Regions from separate parts of the Paenarthrobacter sp. UW852 genome, predicted to be linked through region 1. Evidence: riboswitches for the same ligand, from Rfam matches in the RefSeq annotation. Region 1 holds a riboswitch; each other region holds the start of a gene.
The links. A riboswitch is a leader RNA that binds a small molecule or an ion and turns the genes downstream of it on or off. The one in region 1 is predicted to bind cyclic di-AMP.
Positions count from the first base shown of each region.

Region 1 (2,258 bases):
CGGCAACCAGTGCTTCCCGCTTGGCCATGGGGAACGATGCCACCACCCCCACGTGGTGCAGCCGACCGGCGTCGTCGTAGAGCCCCAACAACATGGAACCCACCACCTTCGCAGTTTTGTGCCAGCGGAACCCGGCCACCACACAGTCCGCGGTCCGAACATGCTTGGTCTTGAACATCACGCGCTTATTGGGTTGGTAGGTTCCATCCAGCGGCTTGGAGAGAACCCCGTCCAGGCCCGCGCCCTCCAACTGCACGAACCATTCCTTGGCCCGCTCGAGGTCTGTTACCGCCGGAGTCACATAGACGGGCGGTTCGGCCCTGGCCAAGGCCGATTCCAGGATGGCCCGGCGCTCCGAGAAGGGCCTGCCCATCAGGTCTTCCTCGCCCAGGGCAAGAATGTCGAACGCGACCATGGAAGCCGGCGTTTTCTCGGCGAGCATCCTGACCCGGCTGTCCGCGGGGTGGATCCGTTGCTGGAGGACCTCGAATTCCAACCTGTTGCCCTCGATCAGGACGATCTCACCGTCGATCACACACTTCTCCGGGAGGTTCTTCCTCAGCGCCTCAACCAGCTCGGGAAAGTAGCGCGTCATGGGCTTCTCGTTGCGGCTGCCCAGGATGACCTCGTCCCCATCCTTGAAAACGATGGTCCGGAAGCCATCCCACTTCGGCTCGTAGTGACCCACATCGGGGATGTCCGGAACTGATTTGGCAAGCATGGGCGAGACGGGCGGCATCACTGGCAGGTCCATAGGAAATGTCTACCCTGCCGTCGGACGCCGAAGCTAGTCTTAGGCGGTGGATATCTTGGCCGTGTTTGGGGCAGTACTCGGAGTTCCAGCACCAGTAGCCGGCTCCCGCGCCGGCCCCGAAGCCTAGGCGCACGGAGCCTCCCGCCTAGCTCGACGTACCGTCCGTTACATTAATGTGACTTTACTTTCCGGCTCATGTACCGTCGTAGGGCGACCCGTATCTCCGCTGGGCCGCTTCCGGATTGACGCCGAGCTCTGCCGCAATCCGGGATCCGCCAGACCCGCGGCAGAGGCGGGGGACCCACAAGTTCCCGGACTTTCCAAGTCCTCGGGGTGAAGCCGCTTCGGCGGCCGGACGGCCTCGTCCGAACCCGACAGCTAACCTCGAAGGCGTTGAGAGGCAACCACCATGTCCCCAACCATGGATCAGCCGCGCCGCGCCCTCATCGAACGCGAGCGCACCAAGCCAACCGGACGCCGTCGGGCCGAACCCAGCGGATCCGCCACCGAAGCAGCCACGGCGCCTCAGGCACCAAGTACGACGCCGGAACCCGCCGCTGCTGCCCAGCCCACCACGCGCGCGGCTGCCCGGGCAGCCGAGCGGGAAAGGGCAGCCCGGGCTGAAGCCGAACCCGCAGAACCGGCCACCGCCGCGATCCCGGCAGTGCAGGCCGCCCAGGCCGCGGCACCGAGGTCCACCACTCCGGGCCCTCCCACTGCAGCCATCCCCATCGTCGACGTTGCCAAGCCGGCACCCAAGCCGGACACGCAGCAGTCCACACCACCGGAGCCCGCCACGGCAGCCATCCCCATCGTCGACGTTGCCGGGCCGGCACCTACTCCCGTCCCCGCCAGGACCGGCTTTGGCTCGTCGTCGTCGTTCAACCGCGAACCCCAAGCCGTGCTTCGAAAGGCCGCATCGGTCAAGCAGATGAGCCAGCGTATGGCCGTTGTTGCCGGCGCTGTAGGACTGGTGCTCACAGCGGGAGGTCTCGGCCAGGCCCTTGAGCTGCCGTTCTTCGGCCATGAAACCCCCGCCCAAGATGCGAGCGCCCATGGGGACAGGGAGTCGGGCTCGGCTGCGCCCGGGCCTCGGGCTTCCTATTCCACCGCGTCCTCACCGTCGGCCTCGTCGGCAGCGCCAACAGCGTCATCCTCATCGGCAGCTGGCCAGCCGGCGACCGTCCCCGAGGCACCTTCTGAGGTGTCGCCGTCGTCGGTTCCGGCCCCGCACGTCTCGCTTGCGGCCCCGGTTTGGGTTCCTTCGGCGGCGCCGTCGGCGGCTAACCCGGCGCCGGGCGCCTCCGCGGCAGTCCCGACGCAGCCTGCCCCGGCCCCCACCGATGTGCCCGCCGATACAGTCACCACGGCGCCGTCTCCGGCCCCGACAACCACGCCGACGCCGACCACCACCCCGACGCCCGCGCCGACACCCACGCCGACGTCGACCGCCACTCCCAAGCCGCGCCCCACCGGGAACCCCACCGCCGGAACGAACCCGCAA
Region 1 covers NZ_JAMSGY010000009.1:72,374-74,631, reverse strand. The annotation lists gene NEK97_RS15880 (ATP-dependent DNA ligase) at 1-754, opposite strand, end outside; cyclic di-AMP (ydaO/yuaA leader) riboswitch at 1,018-1,161, shown strand; gene NEK97_RS15875 (hypothetical protein) at 1,164-2,258, shown strand, end outside.

Region 2 (2,258 bases), on a different contig from region 1:
TCATTGGCCTCGACTGGGCGTACGTCCATGACGAAGCGTGCCGTTGGGAACACGTGATGAGTGAGCGGGTTGAACGCCGGCTCTACGAACTCCTTGAACACCCCACCGAGTCGCCTTACGGCAATCCGATTCCAGGACTCGAAGCTCTGGGCGGCCTGCCGACGCAGACTATTCCGCGGCTCGACATCAACCTGCTGCAGGCCATGGATGGCTACGCCGCCGATTCCCGCGTGGTGGTCAGCCGGCTTGCCGAGCCCATCCAGGTGGAGCCCGAACTCCTCACCCAACTGGACGAAGGCGGAATCCGTCCCGGGGCAGCGGTGTCATTGGAACGCGTCGGCGAGTACATTTCTGTCCGGGTTCCCGGCATCGAGGGAGCGCTTGAGCTTCCACCGGAAGTTGCGGCCCACGTGTTCGTCTCCCTGGGCTGACCTCCCTTCGGGGCGCCGCATCCTCGGGTATGCCGTGTCAAACCTCACTTTTGTGCCCTGCGGGACAATGTGACCTGCGGTTTTCCGGGATTGATGATAAGGGAGTGCGTCGTCCTGTTGATAACGAATTTATTACTGCAGGCTTTAATCGCCTATAGTTATCTACTAGCGCCGATACCAAAGCGTTACCTGATCCGGAGCCGAGCTCTGCCAGCGGATCAGGTGTGTCATCCACCACTGGCAGAGGCGGGGGAACCACAAGCGGCTGTCTAAAGAAGCAGCCTTGGGGTGAAGTCCGCAGCAGAAGTGCCCATTTACGCAAGTCCCTCCTGGGATACCTGTGTGCCATGAGCGTTTCGTGCGGACCGGGTCTTTGAACTCTCTGACCCGAATCCGACAGCTAACTTCGCAGGCTTTCCAGAGAGGAACAGAGTTTGACATCGCAGAACGTCAGGGGTCGTCGCCGCGCCACCGGCCCCGCTGTTGAGCTGCGGCCAGCCCGCGCAACAATGGAGGTCCGGCCCCGTGACACTGAGCGCCAAGTCCGCCGCCGTAAGAGCCCATTGCGCCAGGTTGCCGATTTCGCCGCAGCCAGTGGTGTCGGCCAGAAAGCCGGAGTAGCCCTCGCTGCCACCGGCTTGGCGCTGACTGTCGGACTGCCGGCCACAAGCCCCGTGATGGCAACGTCGGAGTCGGGCCAGACCGAGTCCGCCCTCGCCGTTTCCGGCGGCAGTCAGCCAGAGGTTTCCGCGGCCGCATCGGCAAAAATCGACTTCAGCCGCGCCGCCGTCGCAACCGCAGCTGACCCCGACGGCAAGCTGAAGCAATTGCTCAGCGCCCAGTCGGTCGGCAGCATCCAGCGCGCCTCGTCCGTAGGCACGCTTGCCAGCCCCTTGGACAGCCTGGTCACGGCCTCGCCGTTCGGCTACCGGGTCAGCCCCCTCACGGGCGGCACGGGAGACTTCCACCGCGGCCAGGACTTCGTTGCCCAGTGCGGCACCGCGGTGCATGCGGCTGCCACGGGCAAGGTCACTTTCGCCGGATGGCACGAGTATGGCGGAGGCAACCGCGTGGTAGTGGACCACGGCAACGGCCTCGAGACCACCTATAACCACCTGTCGTCCTTCAACGTCAAGGTCGGGCAGACCGTCACCCGTGGCGATACCGTCGCGTTGAGCGGCACCACGGGCGCTTCCACGGGCTGCCACCTCCACTTCGAGGTCCAGGTCAACGGAGAAGTTGTAGACCCCATGGGCTGGCTCTAAGCCAGTTGATGGTCGCCTCTCGCATTTTGCGACACCCCGTGACCTGAATGTGACATTCGCGTTCAACTGTTGTACCGTACAAAGCGCATCGGCTTTTTAGGGGGCCGATGCACTTGAGTGGATTGCCTAGCTCTGCCACCACTCAAGGTCCGTTCGCATAAATCGTCTGGCAGGGGCGGGGGAACCACTTTTGGTCTTCGATAGAAGGCCTTGGGGTTAAGTCGCAAAAGCTTCCTTGAAGCAACGCGGCCGGATGACTCCCATCCGAATCCGACAGCTCACCTCGCAGGCATTGGGAGAGGCTACCTACGTGTCATCACGCACTACCCCTGCGCGCCACCGCGCTGAAACGGTTCGTACGAACCCCTTGAACACTCTTTCCAAGGCTGTTTCGTCCAACGCCGGTTCGGTTGGCCGTCAGGCCGTCGTCCTGGCAGCAGCTTCGGGCCTTGTCCTGACCGCCGGTCTTCCGGCTACGGCAGCTGATACGGACGTCTCCAAGTCGGAAGCCTCCAGTACCCAGCAGATGGTGGCAACCGCCGTCGTCACCGCAGAGCCAACC
Region 2 covers NZ_JAMSGY010000002.1:526,916-529,173, reverse strand. The annotation lists gene NEK97_RS05565 (metal-dependent transcriptional regulator) at 1-431, shown strand, start outside; cyclic di-AMP (ydaO/yuaA leader) riboswitch at 620-861, shown strand; gene NEK97_RS05560 (M23 family metallopeptidase) at 866-1,696, shown strand; cyclic di-AMP (ydaO/yuaA leader) riboswitch at 1,834-2,002, shown strand; gene NEK97_RS05555 (C40 family peptidase) at 2,007-2,258, shown strand, end outside.
Region 2: another riboswitch for cyclic di-AMP. It lies ahead of NEK97_RS05560 (M23 family metallopeptidase); the one in region 1 lies ahead of NEK97_RS15875 (hypothetical protein).

Region 3 (2,258 bases), on a different contig from region 1:
AATGGTGACGTCCAGGACAGGGACCGTGGTCCGCGTGTCCACGGGAAAGCGCCGCGGCTGCCGGTAAGGCAAGGCAGGAGCGGCGAAGGTCCCCGCATGGGCGGGGTTCGGCAGCGCACTGGTGGCGGGATCTATGAGCGTCATGCATTCACAGTGGGGCCGCCGATTGTGAGTGCTTTAGGCGGAAGCTGTGACGCGACTGTGTAAGTCTCCCGTCCCGGGAACGCGAAAAGCCGCCCCCGGAGCGGGAGCGGCTTTTCGGGAAAGCTCTTGGCTTAGTACCAGTTGTTGGCCAAGTGGAAGGCCAGGGCAGCCGACGGGGATCCGTAGCGTTCCTTGATGTAGTTCAGGCCCCACTTGATCTGGGTCTGGTAGTTGGTCTGCCAGTCCGCACCGGCAGAAGCCATCTTGCCGGCCGGAAGCGACTGGACAATACCGTACGCACCGCTGGAAGCGTTGGTGGCAGTGGTCCGCCATCCTGATTCCTTCTCCCACAGCGTGTTCAGGGCGGTCATTTCGCCCGCGCCCCAGCCGTAGCTGCCAAGGATGCTGGCGGCGTAGGCCTTTGCAGCGGCGGGATCGTCCACTGCCTTCGGGGCGGCAGCAGCGGCTGCAGCCTGGGCAGCGGCGGCGGCAGCAGCGTCGGCGGCCTGCTTGGCGGCAGCGTCAGCAGCGGCCTTGTCGGCAGCAGCCTTCTCGGCAGCGGCTTGATCGGCAGCTGCCTTGTCGGCGGCAGCCTGCGCGGCAGCGGCCTGATCAGCGGCGAGCTTATCGGCTGCGGCCTTGTCGGCGGCAGCCTTGTCTGCAGCAGCCCGGTCGGCCGCACCCTTGGCAGCTGCGGCGTCCATCGAAGCGGAAACTTCAGCGGACTTGTTGGTGCTGACCTGTGCAGCGGCCTGGGTGCCGGCTACACGGCTTGCCTCGGGGAGGTTCAAGGCCGCGTTGGCGGCGGTACCCAGCGATGCAACGCCCAGTGCAGCGGCGATGACGCCCGCTACAACAGGCATGCGCTTGCCGGACTTGCCCTCACGGGCGGCCTTTTTCAGGACGGTCTGCGACTTGGTCAACTGGGTGTCGTTCTTGTCGCGGTGACGCGCGGAAGGGCGCGTCTGATCGTTAAATTCAGACATTTGTGATTACCTCTCAGCGCCTGCGGAGTTAGCTGTCGGGTTCGGATGAGGTCATCCGGCCGCGCATCACGCTGCGGCTTCACCCCAAGGGCCGGCAAAATGCCTGGGCCCGGAGACTCTGGGTCCCCCGTCTCTGCCTCGGTGAAAGATCGGACTCCGGGAAGTGGCAGAGCTCGGCGCATCCCGGATGTGGGCCGGTTAGGGGCAACCCACCCTTTCGACGGTACAGGAGGTTTCCGCAGAAGTCACATTTAGGTAACAGAGATCACGAAGTCGGTGAGTCGTCTTGCCGGATTCTTTACAGGCGTTCGGTAGTGGCGGTAGGCAGCCGCAGGGCGAACTCGGTGCGCCCCGGCCTGGACGTCACTTCGACGCTTCCGCCGTGCGCTTGAACGATGGATTCCACTATCGACAAGCCCAACCCCGAGGTCCCTTCCGAGCCCGATCTCGCCGCGTCGGCACGGGCAAAACGGGAGAAGATGCGGCTCTGGAATTCCTGCGGTATGCCAGGACCGTTGTCGGTCACGGTCACCACTGCGCTGCCATCCGCGGAGAGCATGACTCCAGTGACCACCGTTGTTCCCGGGTCGGTGTGTTTGCGGGCATTCGAGAGCAGGTTCGCCAGCACCTGGTGCAATTGCGTGGCATCGCCGCGTACGGTGACGGGCTCCCCGGGGAGCTGCAGTTGCCAGATGTGGTCCGGCGCCATGACTTTTTCGTCACTCACGGTCTCGACCACCAACTGGGTCAGGTCCACGTCCGTGACCTTCAACGGCTGGCCCTCGTCCAACCTCGCCAGCAACAGCAGGTCCTCCACCAGCGTAGTCATGCGTTCGGACTGGCTTTGCACCCGGGCCAAGGACTTCCTGCCGTCGTCCGTAAAGGTCTCGGTCATCCGAAGCAGCTCGGTGTAGCCACGGATGGCGGTCAGCGGCGTCCGGAGCTCGTGCGAGGCATCGGCAACGAACTGCCTCACTTTGGTCTCGCTCTCCTGACGGGCCTCCAACGCGCTGGAGACGTTGTTCAGCATCTGGTTCAGGGCGTGGCCCACGCTCCCCACTTCGGTCCCGGGATGGGAGGCCGACGGCGGGACACGCACGGCAAGTGCCACTTCACCGGCGTCGAGAG
Region 3 covers NZ_JAMSGY010000007.1:101,083-103,340, reverse strand. The annotation lists gene NEK97_RS13580 (glycosyltransferase) at 1-144, opposite strand, end outside; gene NEK97_RS13575 (hypothetical protein) at 276-1,130, opposite strand; cyclic di-AMP (ydaO/yuaA leader) riboswitch at 1,134-1,319, opposite strand; gene NEK97_RS13570 (HAMP domain-containing sensor histidine kinase) at 1,429-2,258, opposite strand, start outside.
Region 3: another riboswitch for cyclic di-AMP. It lies ahead of NEK97_RS13575 (hypothetical protein); the one in region 1 lies ahead of NEK97_RS15875 (hypothetical protein).